DNA from 3 places in the Kitasatospora papulosa genome. Region 3 is predicted to be linked to each of the others. Evidence: riboswitches for the same ligand, from Rfam matches in the RefSeq annotation. Region 3 holds a riboswitch; each other region holds the start of a gene.
The links. A riboswitch is a leader RNA that binds a small molecule or an ion and turns the genes downstream of it on or off. The one in region 3 is predicted to bind cobalamin.
Positions count from the first base shown of each region.

Region 1: linked by a shared signal. The riboswitch ahead of metE (5-methyltetrahydropteroyltriglutamate--homocysteine S-methyltransferase) and the one ahead of OG362_RS24930 (cobalamin biosynthesis protein) in region 3 are both predicted to bind cobalamin.
Region 2: linked by a shared signal. The riboswitch ahead of OG362_RS10210 (ribonucleoside-diphosphate reductase subunit alpha) and the one ahead of OG362_RS24930 (cobalamin biosynthesis protein) in region 3 are both predicted to bind cobalamin.

Region 1 covers NZ_CP108452.1:471,553-481,304, forward strand. Annotated here, with positions in the region: gene OG362_RS01940 (ABC transporter ATP-binding protein) at 1-775, shown strand, start outside; gene OG362_RS01945 (polysaccharide deacetylase family protein) at 875-1,771, shown strand; partial or broken gene OG362_RS01950 (IS5 family transposase) at 1,855-2,282, opposite strand; gene OG362_RS01955 (hypothetical protein) at 2,517-3,293, opposite strand; gene OG362_RS01960 (ALF repeat-containing protein) at 3,520-4,107, opposite strand; partial or broken gene OG362_RS01965 (alpha/beta fold hydrolase) at 4,345-4,548, shown strand; cobalamin riboswitch at 4,626-4,859, shown strand; gene metE (5-methyltetrahydropteroyltriglutamate--homocysteine S-methyltransferase) at 5,019-7,337, shown strand; gene OG362_RS01975 (aldo/keto reductase) at 7,671-8,498, shown strand; gene OG362_RS01980 (GH92 family glycosyl hydrolase) at 8,576-9,752, opposite strand, start outside.
Region 2 covers NZ_CP108452.1:2,463,549-2,473,300, reverse strand. Annotated here, with positions in the region: gene def (peptide deformylase) at 24-662, shown strand; gene OG362_RS10230 (D-Ala-D-Ala carboxypeptidase family metallohydrolase) at 847-1,584, shown strand; gene OG362_RS10225 (GlxA family transcriptional regulator) at 1,606-2,580, opposite strand; gene OG362_RS10220 (hypothetical protein) at 2,662-2,874, shown strand; gene OG362_RS10215 (ribonucleotide-diphosphate reductase subunit beta) at 2,871-3,887, opposite strand; gene OG362_RS10210 (ribonucleoside-diphosphate reductase subunit alpha) at 3,887-6,280, opposite strand; cobalamin riboswitch at 6,420-6,543, opposite strand; gene OG362_RS10205 (GNAT family N-acetyltransferase) at 6,596-7,096, opposite strand; gene mctP (monocarboxylate uptake permease MctP) at 7,221-8,873, opposite strand; gene OG362_RS10195 (DUF3311 domain-containing protein) at 8,870-9,133, opposite strand; gene OG362_RS10190 (GntR family transcriptional regulator) at 9,311-9,752, opposite strand, start outside.
Region 3 covers NZ_CP108452.1:5,695,040-5,704,791, forward strand. Annotated here, with positions in the region: gene OG362_RS24925 (cobyric acid synthase) at 1-1,518, opposite strand, end outside; gene OG362_RS24930 (cobalamin biosynthesis protein) at 1,515-2,459, opposite strand; cobalamin riboswitch at 2,588-2,715, opposite strand; gene OG362_RS24935 (hypothetical protein) at 2,869-3,090, opposite strand; gene OG362_RS24940 (inorganic phosphate transporter) at 3,103-4,353, opposite strand; gene OG362_RS24945 (class II aldolase/adducin family protein) at 4,601-5,260, shown strand; gene OG362_RS24950 (alpha/beta hydrolase) at 5,328-6,467, shown strand; gene OG362_RS24955 (hypothetical protein) at 6,653-7,951, shown strand; gene OG362_RS24960 (VOC family protein) at 7,971-8,381, opposite strand; gene OG362_RS24965 (ABC-F family ATP-binding cassette domain-containing protein) at 8,828-9,752, shown strand, end outside.

The sequences.
Region 1 (9,752 bases), 5.2 Mb from region 3:
GAAGCGCGGCACGGCGACCGTGCCCGACCGGGTGGACGAGATCCGGCTCGACGAGGTCGTCCACCGGTACCCCGGCCGGGAGGAACCCGCCGTGGCGGGCGTGTCGCTCACCTTGCGGCGCGGCGAGATCCTCGCGGTCGTCGGTGAGAACGGCTCGGGCAAGTCGACCTTGGCCAAGCTCATCACCGGGATCCTCCTGGCCGACAAGGGCAGGGTCCTGTGGGACGGCACCGATCTCGCCGACGCGGATCCCGAAGCCGTGTGGAGGCGCACCGCCCTCGTCCCGCAGAACTTCGCCTGCTGGCCGCTGCGCGCCCGGGAGAACGTCACCCTCGGACAGCCCAGGACCTACGACGACGGGCCGGTGTGGGAAGCCGTCGACGCCGTGGGCATGCGCGAGACGGTGGAGAAGCTGCCCCACGGGCTCGACACCCTCCTGGCCCGGGAACTCTGGGGCGGAGCCGAGCTGTCCGGCGGCCAGTGGCAGCGGCTCGCGTGTGCGCGCGCGCTGTACCGGCGCACACCCCTGCTGATCCTGGACGAACCGACGTCCCAGATGGACCCGCGTGGGGAGCACCGGATCTTCCTCGAGGTCCGGCGCATCGCCGCGGAACGTATGACGGTCGTCGTCACGCACCAGCTCGAGAACACCCGCCTGGCGGACCGTATCGTCGTCATGCGCGCGGGGCGCGTGGTCGAGCAGGGCACCTACGAGGAACTCGCGCACGCGGGAGGCCTGTTCGCCGAGCTGGTAGCCCTCGCCCAGGACAGGTAGGACGGTCCGGGTGTCCCTGCGGACGGTCCGCGCGGTCCCGTCCGCACGGGCACCCGAATCCAGGTGCGCGACCGCTCGTACATGGACCAGACTGCGCGCATGGACGGCATCCCCGTGGAACATCCGGACACCGCTCCCCCGCCGTGGCCGAACCAGGTCCTCGGGTTTCCGCCCGGCGCCCGCCTGTTGCTCGTCAACTGCGACGACTTCGGTATGCATCCCGCGATCAACGCCGCCGTGGTCGAGTCGATCGAGGAGGGGATCGCCGCCTCGTGCAGCCTCATGACCGTGTGTCCGGCGGCCGCCGACGCCATGCGGCTGCTCCGCCGGCACTCCGCCATCCCCTTCGGTGTCCACCTCACGCTGGTGTGCGAGTCGTCCCACCTCCGCTGGGGGCCGCTGAGCCCCGCGGACACGGTTCCCTCGCTGCTGGACCCCTCCGGCACCTTCTTCGAACCGACCCCCGCCGGACGCGCCGCCCTGCTCGAGCGGGCGCGGACCGACGAGATCGAGACCGAGTTCCGGGCGCAGATCGACGCCGTCGCGGACGCCGGGCTCTCACCGACGCACCTCGACTTCCACTGCCTGGCCGACGGAGGGCGCGCCGACATCCTGGACCTGACCGTGGGACTGGCCGCGGAGTACGGGCTCGCCGTGCGGGTCTGGCTGGAGCCCGGGCGCCGGGAGATGCGCCGGCGGGGGCTGCCCGTCGTCGACCATGACTTCCTGGACAGTTTCTCCCTGCCGGCCGAAGGCAAGGCGGAGCACTACCGGCGGCTGCTCCACGACCTGCCGGCCGGGCTCAGCGAGTGGGCCGTCCACCCCGCTGCCGGCCGGGGGGCCGAGACCCTCGACGGCGGGCGGCCGGTACGCCGTACGGACCATGCGTTCCTGACATCGCCCGAGGCCCGGGAGGCCGTCGCACGGGAGGGGGTCACGGTGATCGACTATCGGTCCCTGCAACGGGTCTGGGCGCGGAACACCGATCGGGGCTGAGCCCTCGGTACGCGTACGGCGCCCGCGCCACCGTATTCCGGAACGGGTGCACGGCGCACCCGGGCGCCCCCTAACTGATCATTTCAGAATGAGGTTCGGAGTCGTCGCAAGCAGATGATGCTGCAGGCGAGTAGGAGCAGCCCGAGGTGAAGGTCGGCTCGTATCTCGTAGCGGATCCGGAGGCGCTTGAACTGGTGGAGCCAGGCGAAGGTTCGCTCGACGACCCATCTGGTCTTGCCCAGGCCGGATCCGTGGGCGGTACCCCTGCGGGCGATCCTCGGCGTGATGCCACGGGCGCGGAGCAGGCGTCGGCACTTGTCGTAGTCGTAGCCACGGTCGGCGAACAGCTGCCGTGGCCGGTGGCGAGGCGGCCCACCAGGTCGCGGATGCGAGGGATCGTGTCCAGCAGGAGCAGGAGCTGGGTGACGTCGTGACGGTTTCCGCTGGTCACGGAGACTGCGAGAGGTGTTCCGTAGCGGTCGGTGATCAGGTGGTGCTTGCTGCCGGAGCGGGCGAGGAGGGAGCAGCGGGGCCACGCGATCCCACAGGTCATCAGGCACAAGATCATCCGCCACCTGTAGAACTCTGCCGCCCGCCGGCCCAACTGCCAAGCCTTTGAACCAAAACTCATTCTGAACTGATCAGTAAGGGAGGTCTTCCCGGAGCCGAATGTGGGCGGCAGATTCCGGGAGCCGCGCACACGTGGGAATCGTGAGCAGTGGGCAGAGCGCAGGCGCGGGCCCGATCAGTTGACCGACGTGTTCCGTGTCATCTCGGCTGCCTCGGTGATGGCGCGTTGTCTGAGATCGCCGAACAGCTGCATCGTGACGGCGGCCAGGATGTCGCCCCCGCCAACAGTCCGCCCGTCCCCGCGACGGGTGGACAGGGCGAGGAGGGGGTCCTTGAGCAGCGGGGCCGGGGCTGGCTCGCCCGGCACCACCAGACTGACCGTCCCGAACCGCTTGACCCCGCCCTCGCGGACGACCTTGGCTGCGTCCCGGGCCAGGGCCGTCAGGAACACGCTCGCGATGCCGTCCAGGTCGCGGACCATCGCCGGGACCGCCCTTACCCCCCGGCTCCCCAGCAGCCGTCTCACCCCGGCCTCGAACCGGTGGGCGCCAGCCACACCACTCGGTGTACGCACCCCGCGGCGCTCACGAAGAGACACGAGCGCACCATCGGCGTTGCGCACCTCGCCCATCAGGCCGTGGAAGGTCGGGCTGTGCAGGTACCACGCCGATCCAACCTCCACCTCGACGTTCCGGTCGATCGCCGAGATGAGGTCCTTGGGAATCAGCCTCTTTCTGACCTCCTCGGCCGCCGCGCTTCTCGCGCCCTCGATGATCTCCGTCAGCACGGTCCGCGTCACCGACGCGGCGGCCCACGCGGCCGACCGGGAGACGTGCAACGAGGTCACGTCCCTGAACACCGCTTTGACGAGCTGAGGCTTGAACGGCAGGTCGGTCACGACGGAAGCGGTCTGCGGACCGCTGCGCTCGGTGCGTAGGGGTTGTGTGGTCATCGAAAATGCGCTTTCTGCTGTCGGAGGTGTCAGTGGCCGGTGCCGCACCGGGCGGCGAGGCCACGGAGCTCTGCGGAGGGCGCCGAGCCGACACAGGGCCTGCCGGACGGGGCCGCCTGCACACAGAGGTGCAGGCGGCCCCGCCCGGATTCTCGGCGTTCCGGCGACCGGGCGTGCGGCAGGGGGTGCCACCCGGGCGACGCGCTGTGGTGCGGCGCTGTGCCGGTCAGGCGACCTGGTACCTGCCGACTTCCAGGAAGTGGCGCAGTGCTTCGGGTGTGTTGTCGTCCAGGGCGGCGTTGGCTGCCGCGCGCAGGGCCGGGCTGATGGACGAATCGGCGAGGATGCGGGCGATGGCGACGCGGTCGTCCTCGGCCTGGGCGATGCGGTAGCCGGTCTCCAGCCAGGCGCGCATCGCCTCGGGGTCATTGGCGTCCAGGAGGGCGTTGGCCTCGGCGATGACGCGCCGGCCGCTGTCGGGGTCGGCGAGCAGACGCGTGATGGCGACGCGGTCGTCCTCGGCCTGGGCGATGCGGTAGCCGGTCTCCAGCCAGGCGCGCATCGCCTCGGGGTCGTTGGCGTCCAGGAGGGCGTTGGCTTCTCGTGTCACACGTCGGCCGCTGTCCGGGTCGGCGAGGATCCGGACTATGGTCACCCTCAGGTCGTCGGGGTCCGGCTCGTCCGCGGACGAGGACACCGCGGGCACCGTCACCGCGGTCGGTGCCGCCGTAGCGGCGAAGGACGGGGTGGCGAGCAGGAGGGCCGGGGCAAGGATGCCTGCGGCAATGCCGGGCGTTACGTGAGGCAGTCGCAAGGGGAATGCTCCTCTTCGTTTGCTACGTAGGTGAGTTGAGGACGCCTCAGGGCGTTCACTTCGGTGATGCTGCCACCTGGGTCTGACAGTGGCAGTCGCCCCGCTGCGGTCACAGGGCACCGTCGCCGCGGACGTGGCCGGTGTTTCAGGGCGACGCGCCTTCGAGAAGGGCGGCCTTGAGCGCGGCTCGTGGCTGTCGGGGCATGATCGGGGCGAGAGGATTCCTGGGGGGCGGTCGTGGTGTGGTCCGAGCGTGTGGCGGTGCGCGACGGGGTTCGGCTTGTCTGCCGGGACCGGGGCAGGCCGGGGGAGCCGGTCGTGCTGCTGCACGGCTTGGCCGGTCATGCGGGTGAGTGGGAGGTGGTGGCCTCGCGGCTGATTGCCCGGTATCGGGTCGTCGCGGTCGATCAGCGCGGGCACGGCGCGAGCGAGCGTCATCCGTGCGCGCGGACATCCACCTCAACCTGCTCCAACTCGCCAGCAGCATCATCTGCTTGAGATGACTCCAAACTTCATTTTGAAACGATCAGTATGCTGGTAGGCGCAGCTGGTTCGCCCCGTCCGCCAGACGGGATGCGTCGCAAGAGGGAACCCGGTGGAAATCCGGGACTGCCCCGCAGCGGTGAGCGGGAACGACCGCCGTCATCACGCACTGGGTCCGACGAACCGGGCCTGGGAAGCGACGGCCACTAGGTGTCCTCTTCGAGGGCGTGCCCGCGAGTCCGAAGACCTGCCAACTGCCCGCGCTCGGACGAACCGTGCGCGGACATCCCGGTGACCTCGTGGGCGGGTCGGCGTACGTACCGGGCGGATCCGCGCGTCGCACGACGCCCTCCGCCAGGTGGGTCACCCCTTCGCGCTCCCGTCCCGTCGCCGGGATCTCAGGGATTCATCTCGCGAAGGAGATCTCCGTGACCACCGAACACACGACCGCGGCAACGCGGTCCACGGTGTACGGCTACCCCCGGCAGGGACAGAACCGGGAACTGAAGAAGGCCGTCGAAGGCTATTGGAAGGGGCGGGTCACCCCGGACGCCCTCCGCGCCACCGCCGCCGGACTGCGCCGCGACACCTGGCGGCAGCTGAGCGAGGCCGGCATCGACGAGGTCCCGACCGGGGACTTCTCCTATTACGACCATGTGCTGGACACCAGCGTCATGGTGGGAGCCGTCCCGGACCGCCATCGCGAGGCGGTTGCCGCCGATCCCCTCGACGGGTACTTCGCTATGGCGCGCGGCACGCAGGAGGCCGCACCGCTGGAGATGACCAAGTGGTTCGACACCAACTACCACTACCTGGTTCCGGAACTGGGCCCGGACACCGTCTTCGCCGCGAACTCCGCGAAGCAGGTCGCCGAACTCGACGAGGCCGTCGCCCTGGGGCTGACCGCCCGGCCCGTCCTCGTCGGCCCGGTCACCTATCTGCTCCTCGCCAAGCCCGCGCCCGGCGTCGCCGCGGACTTCGAGCCGCTCACCCTCCTGGACCGTCTGCTTCCGGTGTACGCCGAGGTCCTCGCCGATCTGCGGGCGGCCGGGGCGGAGTGGGTGCAGCTCGACGAACCCGCACTCGTCCAGGACCGCACCCCGGCCGATCTCGACGCCGTCGCCCGGGCCTACACGCAGCTCGGCGGGCTCGCCGATCGCCCCGGACTGCTCGTCGCCTCCTACTTCGACCGGCTCGGGGAAGCCCTGCCCGTCCTGGCGAGGACCCCGATCGACGGACTGGCACTCGACTTCACCGACGCCGCGGCGGCCAACCTCGACGACCTCGCGGCCGCCGGAGGACTCCCCGGCCGAAGGCTCGTCGCCGGCGTGGTCGACGGCCGCAACATCTGGATCAACGACTACGAGAAGTCGCTGGCCACCCTCGCCACGCTCCTCGGCCTCGCCGGCCGGGTCGACGTCGCCACCTCCTGCTCCCTCCTGCACGTCCCCCTCGACACGGCGGCCGAGGAGGAGATCGACCCTGAGATCCTGCGCTGGCTCGCCTTCGCCCGGCAGAAGACGGCGGAGGTCGCCACCCTGGCCAGGGGACTGGCCGAGGGCACCGACGCCATCGCCGCCGAGATCGCAGCCAATCGGGCGGACCTCACCTCCCGCGCCGACTCCCCCGTCACCTACGACCCTGCCGTGCAGGCCAGGGCCGACGCCGTCACGGACGCCGACGGCCGACGCTCCCAGCCGTACGAGGTCCGGGCCGCAGCCCAGCGTGCCCACCTCGGACTTCCTCTGCTGCCGACGACCACCGTCGGTTCGTTCCCGCAGACCGATGAACTGCGCGCCGCGCGCGCCGACCTGCGCACCGGCAGGACCGACTCGGCCGGGTACGACGAGCGGATCAGGAAGGAGATCGCCGAGGTGATCTCCTACCAGGAGAGGACCGGCATCGACGTCCTCGTGCACGGCGAGCCCGAACGCAACGACATGGTGCAGTACTTCGCCGAGCGACTGAGCGGATACCTCGCCACCCGGCACGGCTGGGTCCAGTCCTACGGCACCCGCTACGTCCGCCCACCGGTCCTGGCCGGCGACATCTCCCGCCCCGAACCGATGACGGTGGGCTGGACGACGTACGCCCAGTCGCTCACCGACCGTCCCGTCAAGGGCATGCTCACCGGCCCGGTCACCATGCTCGCCTGGTCCTTCGTCCGCGACGACCAGCCGCTCGGCGACACCGCCCGCCAGGTCGCCCTCGCCCTGCGCGACGAGGTCGACGACCTGGAATCGGCCGGCATCTCGGTCATCCAGGTGGACGAGCCCGCTCTGCGCGAGACGCTGCCGCTGCGCGCCGCCGGCCGTCCCGCCTACCTGGCCTGGGCGATCGAGGCGTTCCGGCTGTCGACGAGCGGGGTACGGCCGGACACACAGATCCACACCCACATGTGCTACGCCGAGTTCGGTGACATCGTCCAGGCCATCGACGACCTCGACGCCGACGTCATCAGCCTGGAGGCAGCCCGCTCCCACATGCAGGTGGCCCACGAATTGGCGGACCACGGCTACCCGCGCGAGGCGGGCCCCGGCGTCTACGACATCCACTCGCCCCGCGTCCCGAGTGTGCGGGAGACCGCCTCGCTGCTCCGCACGGGGCTGGCAGCCATCCCCTCGGAGCGCCTGTGGGTCAACCCGGACTGCGGGCTGAAGACCCGTGGCTGGCCGGAGACCCGCGCGTCGCTGGAGAACCTCGTGGCTGCGGCCCGCACCGTCCGCGACGAGCTCTCGGCCCACTGACGGCGAGGCTCTGCCGGGGTGCGTCCGCGCGCCCCGGCAGGGCCGGTCACAGCTGCGGACCAGGCGCCGGCGCCCGGCCGGACCATGTTTCGGCCCGGCCCGGGCCGGACACGCGAAGGGAGCGGCGGCATCGCACCGGGCGGTGGCAGGACCCGACCGAGGTGCGGAGCGTGGGCACGCGCGCACAGCCCGTACATCCTCACCAATCAGGCACTTTGAAGCTGTTTGCCCCGTTTGGTGACGGGTACGCCGCAGTGAGGGCGGAATGAGGCATTCCGTGAACCGGAACCCGACCGACCACCGCACCCTCACACCGACGAGAAGGAGCCTCCCGTGGCCTCAGTACCCGCCATCACGCTCAACAACGGCGTGGAGATCCCCCAGCTCGGATTCGGCACCTTCCAGATCCCGCCGCAGGAAACACGTGAGACCACCCTGGCGGCCCTGAAGGCCGGATACCGGCACATCGACACGGCTCAGATGTACGGCAACGAGAAGGAGGTCGGAGAGGCGGTCCGGGACTCCGGTCTCGACCGGGGCGACGTCTTCGTCACCAGCAAGCTGGACAACGGCGCCCACGCGTACGACGACGCCCTCCGCGCCTTCGAGGGCACGATGGAGAAGATCCGGCTGGACTACCTGGACCTCTTCCTCATCCACTGGCCGCTGCCGGACAGGGGCGACTTCGTGGAGACCTGGAAGGCACTCGAGGAGATCTACCGCTCGGGGCGGGTCAAGAGCATCGGGGTCTCGAACTTCCAGCCGCACCACCTGCGCCGCCTGCTGGACGGCAGTGTGGTGGTGCCCGCCGTCAACCAGATCGAGGTCCATCCCTACCTCACCCAGGACGCCGTCAGGTCCTTCGGCGCCGAACACGGCATCGCGACGGAGGCCTGGTCCCCGATCGCGCAGGGAAAGGTGCTCGACGATCCGACGCTGGTCCGTATCGCGGAGCGGGTCGGCAAGTCGACGGCGCAGGTCACCCTGCGCTGGCACCTGCAGCGCGGGGACATCGTGTTCCCCAAGTCGGTGACCCGGCGGCGCATCGAGGAGAACTTCGACCTCTTCGACTTCGAACTCACCGAAGGGGACATCGGCGAGATCAACGCCCTCAACCGTGACGAGCGCACCGGATTGGATCCGGACCGCTTCAACGGCTGAGCGTCCCGGCACAGTGCCGTGGCCCGTCCCTCGTCGAGGGGCGGGCCACGCGCATGCGGCCGGTGGGCCTCAGATCGTCACTTCAGGGCCGGCGGCGCGGCGTCCGCCGAGGTGCCCCATCCGGAGGGCGTGGTCCCGACCTCGAAGGACAGTTCCCGCGTCCTGCGGATGTCCTCGGTGGTCAGGTAGGTCTTCCCGTACGCGGCCCCGTCGGTGCGCGCGGACCGGATGTAGCGCGCCGAGTCGGAGGTGCCGGGCGCCTTCACCGTCAGGGCGCCCTCGGGGTAGTAACGCCGGTCGAGGGTCAGGTCGACCCGCTCGAAGACGGGCGTCGACAGGCCCCAGGTGTCCGTCCCCGGCTGCACCGGGAAGACACCGATCGAGGAGAGGACGTTCCAGGCGGACATCGTGCCCAGGTCGTCGTTGCCGGTCATCCCGGTCGGGGTGTCCGTGAAGAGGGTGAGCGCGGCGTGCACCACGTCCGTCGTCTTCCAGGGCTGCCCGGTGGAGAGGTAGGTGTAGGGGGCGATCAGGTCGGGCTCGTTCTGCGGGTTGTACTTGTCCGCGTTGTAGTAGTCGTACGGCCCGTTGACCCACACCTCGCGGGCGGTCTTCGACGGGTCCTGCAGCAGTTGCTCGTAGGCGAAGAACGAGTCGAGGCGCTCGTTCGCCGCGTCGGTCCCTCCGATCAGGGAGACCATGCCGGGCAGGTCCTGGGGGACGAGCCACTGGTACTGCCAGGACGTGCCCTCGTGGAAGCCCTCGCTCCGGGCGGGGTCGGCGGGGCCGGTGAAGTCGCCGTTCGCGTCGCGGGCACGGAAGAAGCCGGTCGAACTGTCGAAGATCTTCCGGTAGTTCTGGGCCCGCTCCGCATAGCGCGCGGCGTCCTGGTCGTGGCCGAGCTCCTTCGCCATCCGGCCGAGCATCGCGTCGGACAGCGCGTACTCCAGGGTCGCCGAGGCGCCGTGGTCGTAGTCGGAGTCACCGGGCTTCACGTGGGCCCGGCCCTTGATGTACGGCGCGAAGCCGTCGGCCAGGTACTCCTTGTTGGCCTCACGGCCCACGGGGGCGGAGTCGGCCGGGGGCACACCGTCGGCGTTCTTCTTCAGCGCGCGGTACGCCTGCTCCTCGTACCCCTTGAGCAGGCCCTGCTGGTAGGCGTTGGTGAGGAAGGGGGTGACCGGGTCGCCGGTCATGATGTTCGTCTCGACCGTGCCGTAGCCCCACTTCGGCAGCCAGCCGCTGTCCTCGTCG
Region 2 (9,752 bases), 3.2 Mb from region 3:
TTGCAGGAAGGCGAACGGCGGACATGTCGCAGCAGGAGACGGACGAGCGGACCGGTGTCGACGACGAGGGATTCCTCGTGGACACCGAGGACTGCGAGGCGCGCGAGGCGGCGCACCGGGAGCGCGGCACCTCCCGCCCGATCACGGTGGTCGGCAATCCGGTCCTGCACAAGGAGTGCAGCGACGTCACGGAGTTCGGCGACGAGCTCGCGCAGCTGATCGACGACATGTTCGCCAGCCAGCGGACTGCGGAGGGCGTGGGCCTGGCCGCCAACCAGATCGGCGTGGACCGCAAGGTGTTCGTCTACGACTGCCCGGACGACGACGGGGTGCGGCACGTCGGCGCGATCTGCAACCCGGTGCTGGAGGAGCTCGCCCCGGAGCGGCGCAACCTCGACGACTCCAACGAGGGCTGCCTCTCCGTGCCGACGGCGTACGCCTCGCTGGCCCGGCCCGACTACGCGGTCGTGCGCGGTCAGGACGCCCAGGGCAACCCGGTGAAGGTCCGGGGCAGCGGCTACTTCGCGCGCTGCCTGCAGCACGAGACGGATCACCTGTACGGCTACCTGTACATCGACCGGCTCTCGAAGCGGGACCGCAAGGACGCGCTGAAGCAGATGGCCGAGGGCACCCCGCGCTACGAGGTCGTCCCGAACGCCTGATCTCCGTACAGGGAGGGGCCCCGCCGCGACGGCGTGGCCCCTCCCTGTTCTCTGCGCCGGTGTCCCGGTGAACGGTGAGTGTCGGCCAAGGAGCGTTTTCCCGGGCGTAGTTGACGCGCGTCGACTCCTGGGACAGGCTCACCCCGAAGCCCGCCCGTCCACCTCATCGCGCAGGGAGACCCCCATGCTCAGACGTACCGCACATCTGCTGCTCGGCCTTGTCATGACCATGGCTTTCGCGATCGGAGGGGCCGTCGTCACCGCGGGCACCGCGCAGGCCGACGGCTGCTACACGTGGAGCCGCACCCTGTCGTCGGGTGCCACCGGAGCCGACGTCACCCAGCTCCAGATCCGGGTGTCCGGCTATCCCGGATACAACTCCGTCCTGGCCGTCGACGGCTCCTACGGCCCGGCCACCACCGCCGCGGTCAAGCGCTTCCAGGCCGCCTACGGCCTCACCGCGGACGGGGTCGCCGGCCCGGCCACGTTCACCAAGCTCTACGCGCTCCAGGACGACGACTGCACCCCGGTCCACTTCACCTATCCCGAACTCAACACGTGCAACAGCACCTGGGCGGGCGGTGCGGTCGCGGCGGGGACGGCCAAGGCCAACGCCCTGAGCAGCATGTGGAAGCTGGAGGCGCTGCGCCACGCGCTCGGTGACCAGTCGATCCGGGTCACCAGCGGTTTCCGGTCCACCTCCTGCAACGCGGCGGTCGGCGGAGCGACGAACAGCCGCCATCTGTACGGCGACGCCGTCGACCTCGGCTCCGGGCCCCACTCGCTGTGCACCATCGCGAAGCAGGCCCGCAACCACGGCTTCAACGGGATCCTCGGCCCGGGTTACGCCGGCCACAGCGACCACATCCACGTGAACCAGGGGCCGAACCACTTCTGGTCCGCCTCCGGCTGCGGCATCTGACGCGGTCCGGGGGCCGTCGGGTCAGGCCGCCTCGGTCAGGGCGGACGGCCCCCGGAAGGTGCGGCGGTAGGCGTTCGGAGTCGTCCCGAGCGCACGTACGAACTGATGGCGCAGTGCCGCCGCGTTCCCGAAGCCGGTCCGCCCGGCGATCGTGTCCATCGTCTCGTCCGAGGTCTCCAGCAGGTGCTGCGCGAGCAGCACCCGCTGCCGGAGCAGCCAGCGGTACGGGGTGGTGCCGGTCTCCTGCTGGAAGCGGCGGGCGAAGGTCCGGGGTGACATGTGGGTCCGGTCGGCCAGCTGTTCGACGGTCATCTCCTCGTCGAGGTGGCGCTCCATCCAGGCGAGCGTCTCGCCGACCGTGTCGCACCGGGTACGCGGCAACGGGCGCTGGATGTACTGCGCCTGGCCGCCGTCCCGGTGCGGGGGGACCACCATGCGGCGGGCGAGGGTGTTCGCGACCGCGGGCCCGTGCGCCTGGCGGACCAGGTGCAGGGCGGCGTCGATGCCGGCGGCCGTCCCCGCCGACGTGACGATCGGGCCCTCGTCGACGTAGAGCACGTCCGGCTCGACCCGGGCCAGGGGGAAGCGCCGGGCCAGTTCGTCGGAGTGCCGCCAGTGCGTGGTGCAGCGGCGGCCGTCCAGCAGTCCGGCCGCGCCGAGGACGAAGGCGCCGGAGCAGACGCTCAGCACGCGTGCTCCGCGCTCCACGGCCCGGCGCAGGGCCGCCAGCGCCTCCTCGGGGTACGTCCGGTCCATGTAGTGGCTCCCCGAGGGCACGGCGATGAGGTCGGCCTCCTCCAGGCGGTCCAGATCGCAGGGCGCGCTGACGGAGAAACCGGCGTGGGTCCGCAGGAGGGGGCCCTCGGCCGACACGACGGCGAAGTCGTGGACGGGGAGCCCCTCGTCGGACCGGTCGAGGCCGAACACCTCGCACAGCACCCCGAGTTCGAAGGGATGGACGTCGTCGAGCAGCAGGGCGGCGACATTCTTCAGCATGACGTCAGTGTGGCAGCAATTCGATGGTGAGTGGCAGTCCTGCCACTCACGAATTTCCGGCACGCGGACGACAGTAGAGCCATGAACACATTCCTGGGCTACCTGGTCATAGCAGCACTTTTCGCCCTCGTCCTGCTGCCCGCGCTCGTCGGTCTCGCACGGGAGCGCCGGATCGACCGCCAACTGAGGGACGCGCAACGGCGCAGAGGGGGGACACGCCCGGAAACGGCGGGCGCCGCACAGCCGGTCACGGCCGCACGGCGCCCGTACGTCAGGTCCTGGGCCAGGATCTAGAAGTCGTCGTCGAAGCCGACGGACCCCTCCACGGCCACCTGGTAGGCGGAGGGGCGGCGCTCGAAGAAGTTCGTCAGCTCCTGCACCCCCTGGAGCTCCATGAACGAGAACGGGTTCTCGGAACCGTAGAGCGCGGGGAAACCGAGCCGGGTCAGCCGCTGGTCGGCCACGCACTCCAGGTACTGGCGCATCGACTCGGTGTTCATGCCGGGCAGACCGTCGCCGCACAGGTCACGGCCGAACTGCAGCTCCGCCTCGACCGCTTCCTTCAGCATGTCGGTGACCTGCTGCCGGAGCTCGTCGTCGAAGAGGTCCGGCTCCTCCTTGCGCACGGTGTCCACGACCTCGAAGGCGAAGTTCATGTGCATCGTCTCGTCGCGGAACACCCAGTTGGTGCCCGTGGCGAGACCGTGCAGCAGACCGCGCGAGCGGAACCAGTAGACGTACGCGAACGCGCCGTAGAAGAACAGCCCCTCGATGCAGGCGGCGAAGCAGATCAGGTTGAGCAGGAAGCGCCTGCGGTCGGCCTTCGTCTCCAGCCGCTCGATCTTCTCGACCGAGTCCATCCACCGGAAGCAGAACTGCGCCTTCTCCCGGATCGAGGGGATCTCCTCGACCGCGTCGAAGGCCGCCGCACGGTCCTCCGGGTCGGGCAGATAGGTGTCGAGCAGCGTCAGATAGAACTGGACGTGCACGGCCTCCTCGAAGAGCTGGCGTGACAGGTACAGCCGCGCCTCGGGGGAGTTGATGTGCTTGTACAGCGTCAGCACGAGGTTGTTGGAGACGATCGAGTCGCCCGTCGCGAAGAACGCGACCAGCCGGCCGATCATGTGCTGCTCGCCGGGGGAGAGCTTCGCGAGGTCGGCGACGTCCGAGTGGAGGTCGACCTCCTCGACGGTCCAGGTGTTCTTGATCGCGTCCCGGTAGCGCTCGTAGAAGTCCGGGTAGCGCATGGGACGCAGGGTCAGTTCGAAGCCCGGGTCGAGCAGGTTCTTGTTCTCGGATGCGCTCATCACTGGCAGGCCTCGCAGGACTCGGGGTTTTCGAGGGAGCAGGCGAGGGCGTCCGCGTCGGGAGCCGACGCCTGCACGGGAACGGTGGCGGCGGCCGGGGCCTGCCCGGACGCGGCGCGGGCGATCCGGGTCGCCGGACGCGAGCGCAGGTAGTACGTCGTCTTCAGCCCCTGCTTCCAGGCGTACGCGTACATCGAGGAGAGCTTGCCGATCGTCGGCGTCTCCAGGAACAGGTTCAGCGACTGGCTCTGGTCGAGGAACGGCGTGCGTGCCGCCGCCATGTCGATCAGGCCGCGCTGCGGGATCTCCCACGCCGTGCGGTACAGCGCCCGCACGTCCTCGGGGATCCAGGCGAAGCCCTGCACGGAGCCGCTCGCCTCGCGGAGCGCCTCGCGGGTCCGGGCGTCCCAGACGCCGAGCTTCTTCAGCTCGTCCACCAGATAGGCGTTGACCTGGAGGAACTCGCCGCTGAGCGTCTCGCGCTTGAAAAGGTTGGAGACCTGCGGCTCGATGCACTCGTACACCCCGGCGATCGAGGCGATCGTCGCCGTCGGCGCGATGGCCAGCAGCAGCGAGTTGCGCATGCCGGTCCTCGCGACCCGGGCGCGCAGGGCGTCCCAGCGCTCCGGCCAGTGCAGCTCGGTGTCGTAGTGGTCCGGGTGCAGCACGCCCCGGGCGGCGCGGGTCTCGGACCACGCCGGCAGCGGGCCGGACCGCTCCGCGAGGTCGCAGGAGGCCTCGTAGGCGGCGAGCATGATGCGCTCGGAGATCTTCGTGGACAGCGCGCGGGCCTCGGGGGAGTCGAACGGCAGCCGCAGCTGGAAGAAGACGTCCTGGAGGCCCATCGCGCCCAGGCCCACCGGGCGCCAGCGGGCGTTGGACCGGCCGGCCTGCTCCGTCGGGTAGAAGTTGATGTCCACGACGCGGTCGAGGAAGGTCACCGCGGTGCGGACGGTGGCGTCCAGCCGCTCCCAGTCGATGGTGCCCTCCGCGACGAACGCGCCGAGGTTGACCGACCCGAGGTTGCAGACGGCCGTCTCGCCGTCGTCGGTGACCTCCAGGATCTCCGTGCAGAGGTTCGAGGAGTGCACGACCCGGCCCGGCTCGGCGGTCTGGTTGGCCGTGCGGTTGGAGGCGTCCTTGAACGTCATCCAGCCCTGGCCGGTCTGCGCGAGGGTGCGCATCATCCGGCCGTACAGCTCACGTGCCGGCAGGGTCCTGCGGGCCAGCCCCTTCGCCTCGGCCGCGCGGTAGGCCGCGTCGAACTCGTCCCCCCACAGGTCCACCAGTTCGGGCGCGTCGGCCGGGGAGAACAGCGACCACTGCGTGTCCGCGTCGACCCGGCGCATGAACTCGTCCGGGATCCAGTGCGCGAGGTTGAGGTTGTGCGTACGCCGCTGGTCCTCGCCGGTGTTGTCGCGCAGCTCCAGGAACTCCTCGATGTCCGCGTGCCAGGTCTCCAGGTAGACGGCGGCCGCACCCTTGCGCCGTCCTCCCTGGTTGACCGCCGCGACCGAGGCGTCGAGCGTCTTCAGGAACGGCACGATGCCGTTGGAGTGCCCGTTGGTCCCCCGGATGAGTGAACCCCGGGCGCGGATGCGGGAGTAGGAGAGCCCGATGCCGCCCGCGTGCTTGGAGAGCCGTGCCACCTGGTGGTAGCGGTCGTAGATCGAGTCGAGCTCGTCCATCGGCGAGTCCAGCAGGTAGCAGGACGACATCTGCGGATGACGGGTGCCGGAGTTGAACAGGGTGGGGGAGGAGGGCAGGTAGTCGAGCCGGTTCATCAGGCCGTACAGGGCGGCCACTTCCTCCAGGGCCCGCTCGGAGGTGTCCTCGGCCAGCCCGGCGGCGACGCGCAGCATGAAGTGCTGCGGGGTCTCGATGACCTGGCGGGTGAGCGGGTGCCGCAGCAGGTACCGGCTGTGCAGTGTCCGCAGCCCGAAGTAGCCGAAGCGGTCGTCCGCGCCGTCGGCGAGGGCCCGGTCGACCAGGGCGTCGAGTGCGGCGGCGTGCAGGGTGACGAACTCGGCCGTACGGTCCGCGATCAGGCCCTCGCGGTGCCCGACGGCGACCGAGGCCGAGAAGGAGACGGCGCCCTGTCCGGCGGCCTCGTCCGCGACGGCCCGGGTGAGGAGCCGGGCGGCGAGCCGCGAGTAGGACGGGTCCTCCGAGATCAGGCCGGCGGCGGCCTCGGTGGCCAGCGAGCGCAGTTCCGCCTCGTCCGACCGCGCGCTGCGGCCGCGCAGGGCGGCGGCGGCGACCCGTCCGGGGTCGGTGTCGGGGAGATCGGCGGTGAGGCCGGTCAGGGTCCGCAGCAGGGCGGTCCCGGGCGCGTCGGTCGTACGGCCTTCGGATTCCGCGGCTGAAACCGGGTCGGCTGGCGCGATGGTCACTGGGGCTATCCCTCGCTCGGCTCAGGGCCTGCGGGAGCGGGGCAGCCGGAACACAGGGAACCCGGGGGAGGGCAGCACGGTGCGCGCGGCGTCCACCGGCCCTCCGCGGGGCCCGGACGTCTCTGCGTCCGGTTCGGTCGAGCCGGACGCACTGTCGACAGGTCCTCGGACTCCGCGGTGCGCGTATACGCACCGATCACACCGTTGCGGGACAGTTCCGGATTCGCACCGGATTCCCCTGCGGCGACAGCGAGGTCGAGCATACATGTGGGGGCCGCCGATTGCGGCGGCCCCCACATGTAGTGTCGTGACGGGTCAGAGAGGGAGACGGAACGTCAGGAGGGTGAAGCCCGGCAGAGGGCTCCAGTCCCGCTCCGGCGTCCGTACGAAGCCCAGGCGGCGGTAGATCCGGTGGGCGGCCTCCATCGACGACCGGGTCGACAGGACGATCCCGGAGAGGCCGCCCGCGGCGCGTGCCCGGTCCACGCAGGCCCGCACCAGCGCCTCGCCCGCACCGCGCCCGCGCGCCGTCCCGGAGACGGCCAGCATCCGGAACTCGGCCTCGTCCGGGCCGGCGACGTCCGCCCACGGGCTGCCGGGCGCGACGTAGGTGACACCGCCCAGCAGCTCGCCCCCGGCGTCCACCGCGGCCAGCACCAGGGCCTCGGCGGCCCGTCGCCCGACGGCGCGGAGCTGCTCCAGGTAGGGGTCGCCGGTGCCGAAGTCCAGCAGTCCGTCACCGAGGTACGCCTGGGCCGTGATCTCGCCCAGGGCCTCGTACTCCTCGGCGCGCACAGGTCTGATCGTGACATCCATGCGCGACAGTCTGCCCCGGGCGCGGGGCCGGGCGCACGCTCTTTCCGGGGCGGCACCGGAACCCCGCGGCCTCCGCTCGAACGTCCCGGCGGGGGGATCCCCGCCGGGACGGACGGCGCGGGTCCTAGGCCCGTCGCACCGGCTCGTCGTCGCCCGGCGCACCCACCGTGGCCGGCGGGAGCTCGGTCTTGACGCCGGGGTCGCCGGCGTCCGCCGTGTAGTCGGACGGCGAGGTCTCGTCCACGCCGGCCGGGGCCTTCAGGGCGTTGAGCACGAAGGTCAGCACGACCACCACGACGATGTTCAGCACGATCGCGGTGAGACCGATGTAGCCGATCTCGCCGATGCCCGGGATCTCCTTCGAGGACCCGCCGAAGTGCTTCTGGGTCGGGCTGGCGACGCCGTACGCGGCCACCGTGCCGTAGAGCATGCCGACCGCCCAGCCGGCGATCAGGGCCCAGCGGTGGAACCACCGGGTGAACAGGCCGCCCACCAGGGCCGGCATCGTCTGGAGGATCCAGATACCGCCCAGCAGCTGGAAGTTGATCGCGACCGTCTTGTCCATGGTGAGGACGAAGGCCAGCGCACCGACCTTGACCAGCAGCGAGACCAGCTTGGAGACCTTGGTCTCCTGGGCCGGGGTGGCGTCCGGCCTGATGAAGTCCTTGTAGATGTTGCGGGTGAAGAGGTTCGCCGCGGCGATCGACATGATCGCGGCCGGCACGAGGGCGCCAATCCCGATCGCGGCGAAGGCCACGCCCGCGAACCAGTCGGGGAACATGTTCTCGAACAGCTGCGGGATCGCGAGCTGTCCGTTGTCCACCTTGATCCCGGCTGCGATCGCCATGAACCCGAGCAGGGCCAGCAGGCCCAGCATCAGCGAGTACAGCGGCAGGATCGTGGTGTTGCGCCGGATCACCTCACGGCTGCGGCTGGAGAGCGTCGCCGTGATCGAGTGGGGATACATGAAGAGCGCGAGCGCCGAACCCAGCGCCAGGGTGGCGTAGCCCCACTGGCCCATGTCGCCCGGGACGAGGCCCGCCACGGGCTTGCCCGCGGCCTCGTTCTTCGCCGAGAACGCCTCGCTCGCCTTGGCGAAGATGTCGTCGAACCCGCCGAGCTTGATCGGGATGTAGATGATCGCCACGGCGATGACCAGATAGATCAGGCCGTCCTTGACGAACGCGATGAGCGCGGGGGCGCGCAGGCCCGAGGAGTAGGTGTACGCGGCGAGCACGGCGAACGCGATCAGCAGCGGCAGGTCCTTGACGAACCAGTGCGTGTTCTCGCCGCCGCCGACGCCCATGACGTCCAGCACGGCCTGGATGCCGACCAGCTGGAGCGCGATGTACGGCATCGTGGCGAGGATGCCGGTGAGGGCGACCGCCAGCGAGAGCCCCTTGGAGCCGAAACGACCGCGGACGAAGTCCGAGGTGGTGACGTAGCCGTGCTTGTGCGAGACCGACCACAGGCGCGGCAGGAACGTGAAGATCAGCGGGTACACGAGGATCGTGTACGGGACGGCGAAGAAGCCCGCCGCACCCGCCGCGTAGATCGCCGCGGGCACCGCGACGAAGGTGTACGCCGTGTAGAGGTCGCCGCCCAGCAGGAACCAGGTGACCCAGGTGCCGAACGACCGTCCGCCCAGCCCCCATTCGTCGAGGCTGGCCTCGTTCTCGGCCTTGCGCCAGCGCGCCGCCATGAATCCGATGACCGTCACGGCCACGAAGAAGAAGATGAAGACGGCGAGTGCCACGCCGTTCACGCCGTCCTTCATGCGGACGCACCCCCCTTGCGGGCGCGCTGGTCACGCTGCCACAGCTTGTAGGCGATCATGGTGAGGGAGGTCGAGAGCAGTACCCACAGCATCTGGTACCAGTAGAAGAACGGGATGCCGATGAAGGTCGGATCGACCTTCGCGTACGAATCGACCCAGAGCATCGCCACGAACGGGGCGATCAGACAGAGCGCGATCACCACCCTCGTGGGTGTCACTGTCGGTGCCTTCGGTGGGTTCGCACCTGTTTCTTCTGTCATGCGGCGACTCCGTCCCCTCGCTGATCACCTGTGCAATGCGCAGGAAATCTAGGCGAGAGGCCCGGCCACCGTCACCCCCGTCCGCATTGCGGTCCTGCAACGGTCCTTGTGTCGCCCGAAATGACTGATCCCCCCGCGTGGGCAGGGGGATCAGTGGGCTGTGGGGAACAAGCCGTGTCAGTCGGTGGGACGCTTCAGACGGGCCACGAACTTGTACCTGTCGCCCCGGTACACCGAGCGCACCCACTCCACCGGTTCGCCGTCGCCGTCGATCGAGTGCCGGGACAGCATGAGCATCGGCAGACCGACGTCCGTGCCGAGCAGCCCGGCCTCCCGCGGCGTGGCGAGGGAGGTCTCGATGGTCTCCTCCGCCTCGGCGAGCCGGACGTCGTACACCTCGGCCAGCGCGGTGTAGAGCGAGGTGTACTTCACCAGCGAACGGCGCAGCGCGGGGAAGCGCTTGGCCGAGAGGTGCGTGGTCTCGATGGCCATGGGTTCGCCGCTGGCGAGCCTGAGCCGCTCGATCCGCAGCACCCGCCCGCCCGCTGTGATGTCCAGCAGTCCGGCGAGCGTGTCGTCCGCCGTGACATAGCCGATGTCCAGCAGCTGGGACGTGGGT
Region 3 (9,752 bases):
GAGGGCCGGCGCGGGCGGCGCGCCCGGCGGGACGAACGGGAGCCCCTCCGGCGCGCCGGTCTCGATCAGCCGCCACAACGCGTCCGTGTCGGCGTGTTCCTCGATCAGGTCCCCCAGCCGGTCGAGCTGTTCCTCCCGCAGCGCCCCGAAGCTCGTGTCGGGCGCCGCCGCGAACCGGCGTCCGGCGGCCCGCGCGACCTCGGTCAGGAACGCCCGCCGGAAGGCATCGCTCTCCAGCGACCCGTGCCAGTGCGTCCCCCACACCGAGCCCACCCGGCACCCGTCCAGGAACGGCTCGCCGCCGCTCACCTCGGCGACCCCGTGATGGATCTCGTAGCCCTCCACCGGTTCCCCCAGCGCCGTCCCGACCGGCCGGGCCAGCACCTTCTCGCGGCCGAAGCGGACCCGCACCGGCAGCAGCCCGAGCCCCTCGACGCGACCGGCCCGCGACTCCACGTCGTCCTCGATGTGCTCGCCCAGGACCTGGAACCCGCCGCAGATCCCCAGCACCGGCCGCCCCTCGGCGGCCCGCCGCAGCAGGGCGTCCGCCAGACCGCGCTCCCGCAGCCACGCCAGGGCCTTCACGGTGCCCCGCGTCCCCGGCACGATCACCAGGTCCGCGTCGACCAGCTCCTCCGCGCGGTCCACGAACCGCACCACCACGCCCGGCTCGGCCGCCAGCGCGTCCACGTCGGTGAAGTTCGACATCAGCGGCACGGCGCACACCGCGACCCGCAGGACGTCCTCGCCGTGCGGCGGCGCGACGACCGACTCCCGCACGGCGCCGCGCATCGACACCCGCAGCCCGTCCTCCTCGTCGATGCCCAGACCGTGGGCGTACGGCAGCACCCCGAAGGTCCGCCGGCCCGTGAGCCCGAGCAGCATGTCCAGACCGGGTTCCAGCAGCGACACGTCACCGCGGAACTTGTTGACGAGGTATCCGGCGACCAGCGACTGGTCCTCCGGGCTCAGCAGCGCCGTCGTGCCGAAGAACGAGGCGAACACGCCGCCCCGGTCGATGTCGCCCACCACCAGCACCGGGAACCGCGCCGCCCGCGCGATGCCCATGTTCACGATGTCCGTACGCCGCAGATTGATCTCGGCCGGACTGCCCGCCCCCTCGCAGATCACCGCGTCATAGGTACCCCGCAGCTGCTCCAGGCAGTCCGTGACCGTCCCCAGGAGGGCCTCCTGCCGCCCCCCGTGATAGCCGCGCGCACTCATCTCGCCGACCGGCCTGCCCATGAGGACGACCTGGCTGGAGCGGTCACCGCCGGGCTTGAGCAGCACCGGGTTCATCAGCGCCGACGGCTCCACCCGGGCGGCCTGCGCCTGCATCGCCTGGGCGCGGCCGATCTCCGCCCCCTCCCGGGTGACGAACGAGTTCAGCGACATGTTCTGCGCCTTGAAGGGCGCGACCTTCACCCCCCGGCGCACCAGCCACCGGCAGATCCCGGCCGTGACGACGCTCTTGCCCGCGTCCGACGTCGTTCCGGCGACCAGCAGTCCGCCGTTCATGTGGCTCTCCGTCCCCTGGCCAGCCGCCCCGCCGCGCACACGGCGAGGGCCAGCACACTCACCCGGCGCGACAGCCGCACCGCCCGTTCGATGTCCGTGACCCGTACGTCCCGGCCCGCCCCGCCGTTGAGCACCGGCCGGTGCTCCACCCGTCCGCCGTAGGCGAGGGTGCCGCCGAGCCGCACGCCGAGCGCTCCCGCGAACGCCGCCTCCACCGGGCCCGCGTTGGGGCTGGGATGACGGTGCGCGTCGGCCCGCCAGGCACGGACGGCCTCGCGGGGGCGGCCTCCGGCGGCGACGGCGAGCGCCGCGGTCAGCCGGGCCCCCGGCCAGCCGGCGACGTCGTCGAGCCGGGCCGAGGCCCAGCCGTAGCGCCGGTGTCGGGGCGACTTGTGCCCGACCATCGCGTCGAGCGTGTTGACGGCCCGGAAGCCGACCAGCCCCGGCACCCCGCCGAGCGCACCCCACACCAGGGCCCCCACGACGGCGTCGGAGGTGTTCTCGGCGACGGACTCCACCACCGCGCGGGCGATGCCCGGCCCGTCCAGCGCCTGGGGGTCCCGGCCGCACAGGTGCGGCAGCCGCTCCCGGGCCAGCTCGATGTCCCCGGCGGCCAGGGCCCCGCCGATGGCGCGCGCCTCGCGGCCCAGCGACGTGCCCCCGACGACGGACCAGGTGGCGGCGGCCGTCAGCGCCACGGCGGCGGCCGGACGGTTCCGTACGGCACGCGCGGCCAGCGCGGCGGCGCCCGTGGCGCCCCCGGCGCAGACGAGCGTGTGCAGGACGCCCCAGCCGCGGTGGTCGCGCCACAGCAGGTTCTCGGCACGGGTCGCGGCACGTCCGAAGGCGGCGACGGGGTGGCCCCGCCGGGGGTCACCGAGCAGCAGGTCGCCGATCAGCCCCGCGGCGGCGCCGTACGCGAATACGCGGTCGGCTCGCACCGCTCAGCCGGCCGTCGTGCCTCGGAGGGCCTTCTCGGCAGGTGGTGCGGTGACCGGCTCGGGGCAGCCCGACATGGCGTATGTCCTCACTCAGGGTCCGCGCCCTGGTTCGACGTGACCGGCGACGAGAGTCTCCTGGCTCCCGGATCCGCAGTCCTCCGGCCTTCCGGTCCGCGGTGGCGGACCGTGAATTCCGTGTGGAGGCTGCTCCCCGGTGACAGTGGCGGGACCGCGCCGGATTCGCACCGGCTTCCTCTCCTGTCGCCGTGAATGGCTCCGGCAGTCCACCACGCTCCGCGAACGTCCGTCAACCTGCCGTTGACCTGCGAGGCTTCGGTGTGCTCAGACGCACATCGGGCCGGACACACACGGAGTGTGTCCGGCCCGACGCGGTCGCCCGCCCGAGGAGTCAGACGACGATCAGGAAGATCCCGTAGGCGACCGCCGCCGCGCACAGGGCGAAGCAGGCGTACGCGCCGGTGCGTGCCAGGACGCCGCCACCGCCGCCCTGCGCCGTCGCCGTCTGCTTGGCGAGACCGGTGATGCCGAGGGTGAAGAGGCCGACCAGCGCGACGGTGATCACGAGGCTGACGCCGAAGACGGACGCGAGAGCTGCCCAGTCGATGTTCATGCGGATCTGTCCTTACACCGTGGCCGGCCGGTCGGCCGGGGTCTCGGCCGTCGGGGCGTGGATGGTGGTCTTGAGGTCCGGGACGTTCAGACCGGCGGGCGGCGGGCTGACGGCCGCGATGGCGGTCGTGACGACGCCCGCGGGCTCGTCCCCGGTCGCGTTCACATTGGTGTGGTCGACCGGCTTGCGGCGTGACAGCAGCCAGATGGCGCCGGAGCCGGCGACGAGCAGGACGGCGACCACCGCGACGCCCCAGGGGCCCTGCTTGGTCAGGAACTCGGCTCCCGCGCCGACCAGGCCGGCGGCCGGCAGCGTCAGACCCCAGGCGACGAACATCCGGGTGGCGGTGGACCAGCGGACCACGCCCCCCTTGCGTCCGAGGCCCGCGCCCATGACGGCACCCGAGCAGGACTGGGTGGTCGAGAGGGAGAAGCCGAGGTGCGAGGAGGCCAGGATGACCGTGGCCGCGCTCGTCTGGGCCGCGAAGCCCTGCGGCGGACGCAGGTCGGTGAGGCCGCTGCCCATGGTGCGGATGATGCGCCAGCCGCCGAGGTAGGTGCCCAGGGCGATGGCGATACCGGCGGAGGCGATGACCCAGACCGGCGGGTTGGAACCGGGGGCGAGGACGCCGCCGGTGACCAGGGCCAGGGTGATGATGCCCATGGTCTTCTGCGCGTCGTTGGTGCCGTGGGCGAGCGACACCAGGCCGGCCGAGGCGATCTGGCCGGCGCGGTACCCCTTGGCCGTGGACTTGAGCTGGGCCTCGTCGGTGATCTTCCGGTTGAGGCGGTACGTCAGCTTTGTGGCCAGCAGCGCGGCGACTCCGGCCACCAGGGGCGCGGCGATCGCGGGCAGCAGGACCTTCGTGACGACGGTGCCGCCGTTGATCGAGGACCAGCCGGCCGACATCACCGCGGCGCCGATGAGGCCGCCGAAGAGTGCGTGGGAGGAACTGGAGGGCAGGCCGACCAGCCAGGTCAGCAGATTCCACAGGATCGCGCCGACGAGCGCGGCGAAGATGACCTCGGTTCTGAGGCCGTTCTCGTTGATGATCCCGCCGGAGATCGTCTTGGCGACCTCCACCGACAGGAACGCGCCGACGAGGTTGAGAACGGCGGACATGGCCACCGCTGTCTTGGGCTTGAGAGCGCCGGTCGAGATGGTGGTGGCCATCGCGTTGGCGGTGTCGTGGAAACCGTTCGTGAAATCGAACACGAGAGCTGTTACGACAACAATCGCAAGCAGCAGCGTGATGTGTTCCATTTACCCAGGCAATCGTTCGACGTCATTGGCACGGGGAACGTAAGCAACCTGGGTGAACGGAAGATGAACTGGGCAGGGCGGCACGGTGACCCCAAGCGCGTGGGCGGGTTCCGCTTGTGTGCGCGACGCGTGGGGCCGGGCCCCCGCGGCCGGTGCGGGGCCCGGCCCCACGCGTAGCGGAAGATCGCCGCCATGACCGATTTGCCCCGTTGGCGAGACGTCGGTCACGTCGCCTTAGGATCCCCGCATGAGTGACGTGGGCAAGGACGCGATCGGGCAGACGTGGGACGCGGTCGTCGGGACGGCCCGGCGGACCGCGGCGGACGGCCTGGTCGTGGGGACCTCGGGCAACGTGTCGGCCCGGGTGGGCGACATCGTCCTGGTCACCCCCAGCGGGGTTCCCTACGACCGCCTGGCGCCCGGGGACGCGGTCGGCGTCGACCTCGCAGGACGGCAGGTCCTGGGCGACATGGTCCCCACCAGCGAGCTCCCCCTCCACCTGGCCGTCTACCGCCACACCGACGCCGCGGCCGTCGTCCACACCCACGCCGTGCACGCCACGGCCGTCTCCACCCTCGTCACCGAGGTGCCGCTCGTCCACTACGCCGCCGCCCTCCTCGGCGGCCCCGTCCGCACCGCCGCCTACGCGCGCTACGGGACGCGCGAGCTCGCCGACCACATGCTGACCGCCCTGCGCGACCGCACCGGGTGCCTGCTGCGGAACCACGGCACGGTCACCTACGGGAACACCCTCGACCAGGCCTACGACCGCACCGCCCAGCTCGAATGGATGTGCAGGCTCTGGCTCACCGCCAGCTCCGTGCCCGGCCACAGCCCCACCCTCCTCACCCCCGCCCAGCTGCGCGACGTGCAGGACGCCCTGGAGGGGTACGGACAGCCTGGCTGAACCGGGCGGCCCACCGTACGGCCGAGGCCCACTGGCCGTCGGCGCCGCCGCCCGGGAGACTGGAGCCGTGCGCCCGGCAACAGCGGCGGCAGTGGCCGCCACCTCGGTCATCGGCGTCGGCGCGGCAGCGGTCGCCGCCGGACGCTACGCCAGCGACGCCGCCCTCGGGGCGCCCTCGCCACGGCCCTTCCCGGCCGACCGCCGCCTCACCGTGCACGCCGTCGCGGCCGGGCAGGTCACCCTGACCCGCTCCTTCTCCGCGCTGCGGCCCGGCACGTACGGCCTGACCGGCCGCGACGTCCACGCGGTCGTCGGCCCGGTGATCGAACAGCCGCCCGGCGACCCGGCGGTCTCCGCCGACACCGTCGTACGGCGGCTGGAGCGCGTCACCCTCGGAAACCTGAAACCGGGCACCAGGGTCCGCCTCACCCCGGAGCTCCACCGCGGCGACCCGCTCGCCGCCCTCGGGCTCGCGTACAAGGAGGTCGAGGTCCCCGGCGAACTCGGCGCCCTGCCGGCCTGGTTCGTGCCCGGCGCCCGCGACACCTGGGTGATCACCGTGCACGGCCTCGGCACCACCAGGGACCACCCCCTGAATCTGACGGGGTTCCTCCACGACCAGCAGTTCCCCGTGCTCGACCTGGCCTACCGGGGCGACCCGGGCGCCCCGCGCTCCCCGGACGGACTCGCCCACCTCGGCGAGTCCGAATGGCGCGACCTCGACGCCGCCGTCCGCTACGCCGTCCGCTACGGGGCCGAGCGCGTCATCCTGCACGGCTGGTCGTCCGGCGCCTCGATGGCCCTGCACGCGGCCGTCAACTCCGCCCTCCGCGACCGCATCAGCGGCCTCGTCCTCGACTCCCCGGTCCTGGACTGGAGGACCACCCTGCGCGCGCTCGCCTCGGCCCGGGGCGTCCCCTCCGCGCTGCTGCCCCTCGCCGTCAGGGCCGCCCAGGGCCAGACCGGACTGCACGGCGCCCGGCTCCTGGACACCTCGGTGCCGACCGCCCTGCACGTGCCCACACTCGTCCTGCACGGCCCCGACGACGCCCTCGCCCCCTGGCAGCAGTCCCGGGAGCTCGCCGCCCGCCGGCCCGACCTCGTGACCCTGCACCCTGTGCCACGGGCTCCGCATGCGGCGATGTGGAACGCGGACCCCGCCGGTTACGAAGAGGCGCTCCGGCGTTTCCTCACGCCCCTGATGTGAGCTGATGGGCCGGAACCGCCCGGTTGGTGACCCGTCCCGGAGCCCCTCCGAACCCCGGTGACACGGCTTCCGTTTGGGCTTTCGGCCCGTCAGAGGCAAGACTGCTCCTCGTGACGTCCCGTACCCCGCGCGACTCCAGGCTGCGACTTGTCCGCCCGCGACCCCAGGCAACCGCCCGCAAGGCCGTGACGACCCGGCGCACCAGGCCGGCCCCCCGCCCACCCGAGGGCACACCGCCCCCGGCCGAACTGGCGCGCCAGGCCAGGGCCGTCCTGGCCGACGCCGTGCGGATCGCCCACTGGGCCGCGGACGGGACGAGCACGGGCTCCGCCCCGCTCGCCGCCCGGACCCTGGAGCGGGCCGCCGCCGCACTCGCACTCGCCCCGGCCCAGGTGCAGGCCGGATGGGACCGGGCCAGGCTGGCCGGACTCATCGAGCTGCACGGCGACACCGCGCGCCCCGGCTGGCGGCTGCGCGCCTGGGACCGCGACGACTCCGCCGTGCTCCGCGGCTGGGTGGCGCTCTTCGACGCGTGGTCGCTCGTCCACGCCTCACCCGACGGCATCGAGGCCACCGCCGTGGCCGAGGCCGTCGAGGCGGTACCCCAGGTGCTGTCCCTCCTCCAGCTCTCGGCGGGCCCCGTCACCGTGCCCGCCCTCCTCGACCTGCTCGGCCAGCGCGTCGCGGAACTCCACGAGGAGCGGTGCGAGGTGCCGTACGGGCCGCAGGAGCAGCCCGCGCCCACCGGCGCGGAACCGGCCGACCTGAACGCGCTGCTGCTCGACTGGGCCCTGGAGGGCCTCGCCTCCGTCGGCGCGCTCACGCTGGGCGCCGGCCACGCCACCCTCACCCCGCTGGGCAACTGGGCGGTCTGGGTCAAGCTGGAACAGATCTGCGTCGCGGCCCAGAGCCCCGCCGGCAACATCGAGCAGTCCGCCGCCGACATGCTGCTCGGCTGCGCACGCCTCACCCCCGGCCCGGCCCGCGCCGAATACCGCGCCTGGCTCGCCGCCCGGCCCGTCGGCAGCGCCGTGGCCGAACTGCTCGCCGTCGCCCGAGGTGAGGACGCCCTGCTGCGCGGCCTCGCCTTCGAGGCGCTGCGCGTCGTCGGCGCCCCCGCCGAGCCCGTCGTCCGCTCCGTCGTCACCGAGGCGCCGCTGCGCCCCTACGCGCTGCTGTGGCTCGCGGAGTACGAGGGCACCGACCCTGACGACGCCCAGGACGTCCTCAGCCGTGAGGAGGCCACCTGGCTCTGGGTCGACACCGCCGCGGCCGTGGCCGACCACGGCGAGACCGGGCTGCTGGTCCGTCATCTCGACTCCGCCGTCCAGGGCACGGTTCCCGCACTCCTGGACGAGGTGAGAGCCGTCGGGCACCCGCGGACCGTCCAGGTGCTGGTCGCCCTGGCCGCCGCCCACCCGGATCCGGCCCTCGCCAAAGCCGTACGCCGCGCGGCCTTCCAGGTGCACACCGGCGGGGTGTGACCCCGCCGCCCCGGGGGCCTCAGCCCGAGGACCCCGGGGCGTACGTACCGAAGCTCCAGACGTTGCCCTCGGCGTCCCGCGCCATGTAGTCGCGGGAGCCGTAGTCCTGGTCGGCCGGCGGCATCAGGATCTCCACGCCGTGCTCCACGGCCCGCGCGTGGTGGGCGTCCACCTCGTCCACCACCACGTACACCCCGGCAGGCCCGCCGCCGGCCATCGCCTCGGCGAAGACGCCCCCGCGCCCCCTGGAGCCGAGCATCACCCTGCCGTTGCCGCAGGACAGCTCGGCGTGGAGCACGCTGCCGTCGTCCCCCTCGTACACCGCCTCCTCGGTGAACCCCAGGGCCTCGGTCAGCACCCTGATCGCGGCCTTCGCGTCGTCGTACAGAATCGTCGGGAAGATCGTGGGAACGCCGCCCGTGCCTGCCATCGGACTCACCCTCTCCTGTCTCACGCGTACCCGTTCGATGTGATCCGCGTCTCAGTTTTCCATCGGTCGCCGACGGTGTCGGCGGAAGGTGTCGCGGCGGCCCGGGTCCCGTTGCGGAAGCCCGTCGTGAACCACCGCCGGCGCTGCGCGGACGAGCCGTGGACGTGTCCAGGCCGGCGTCGTCGTCGAACCGCGTCCGCCACCACCCTCCGTTCCGGCCGCTGCACGCCGCGTGCGCGGCCCTGTGTCGAGTATCGGCCTGTTCGGTGTGAAATGCCCGGTCAGGTGAGGTGCTGCGGTGGTGCGGGGGCGCGGCGGGAGCATGCGGAAAAGCAGGTGGACACCGCCAGTAGACTGGGTCCATGGCAATTCTCCTTGTGCATTAGACGGCGTCGAGTCGTGAACCCGCTGTCCCTCCGCCGTCCATACCGCCTTGGAGTTTTTCCGTGATCACCGCTTCCGGCATCGAGCTGCGTGCCGGCGCCCGCATCCTCATCGAGTCCGCCTCCTTCCGTATCGCCAAGGGCGACCGCATCGGCCTGGTCGGCCGCAACGGCGCGGGCAAGACGACCCTCACCAAGTGCCTGGCGGGTGAGGGGACGCCGGCCGGCGGCACCATCGCCCGCAGCGGCGAGGTCGGCTACCTGCCCCAGGACCCGCGCACCGGGGACCTCGAGGTCCTGGCGCGTGACCGCATCCTCTCGGCCCGCGGTCTCGACGAGATCCTGCGCAAGATGCGGGAGAACGAGGAGCGGATGTCGAACGGCAAGGGCGCCACCCGCGAGAAGGCGATGAAGAAGTACGAGCGCCTGGAGACGGAGTTCCTCACCAAGGGCGGATACGCCGCCGAGGCCGAGGCCGCCACCATCGCCGCCGCGCTCAGCCTGCCCGACAGGGTGCTGGGCCAGCCCCTGCACACCCTCTCCGGCGGTCAGCGCCGTCGCGTCGAGCTCGCCCGGATCCTGTTCTCGGACGCCGACACCCTGCTCCTCGACGAGCCCACCAACCACCTCGACGCCGACTCCATCGTCTGGCTGCGCGACTACCTGAAGTCCTACCGGGGCGGCTTCATCGTGATCTCCCACGATGTCGAGCTGGTCGAGACCGTGGTCAACAAGGTGTTCTACCTCGACGCCAACCGCGCGCAGATCGACATCTACAACATGGGCTGGAAGCTCTACCAGCAGCAGCGCGAGGCCGACGAGAAGCGCCGCAAGCGCGAGCGCCAGAACGCCGAGAAGAAGGCCGCGGCCCTGAACTCCCAGGCCGACAAGATGCGCGCCAAGGCGACCAAGACCGTGGCCGCGCAGAACATGGCCAAGCGCGCCGAGCGCCTGCTCTCGGGGCTGGAGGCCGTGCGGGTCTCCGACA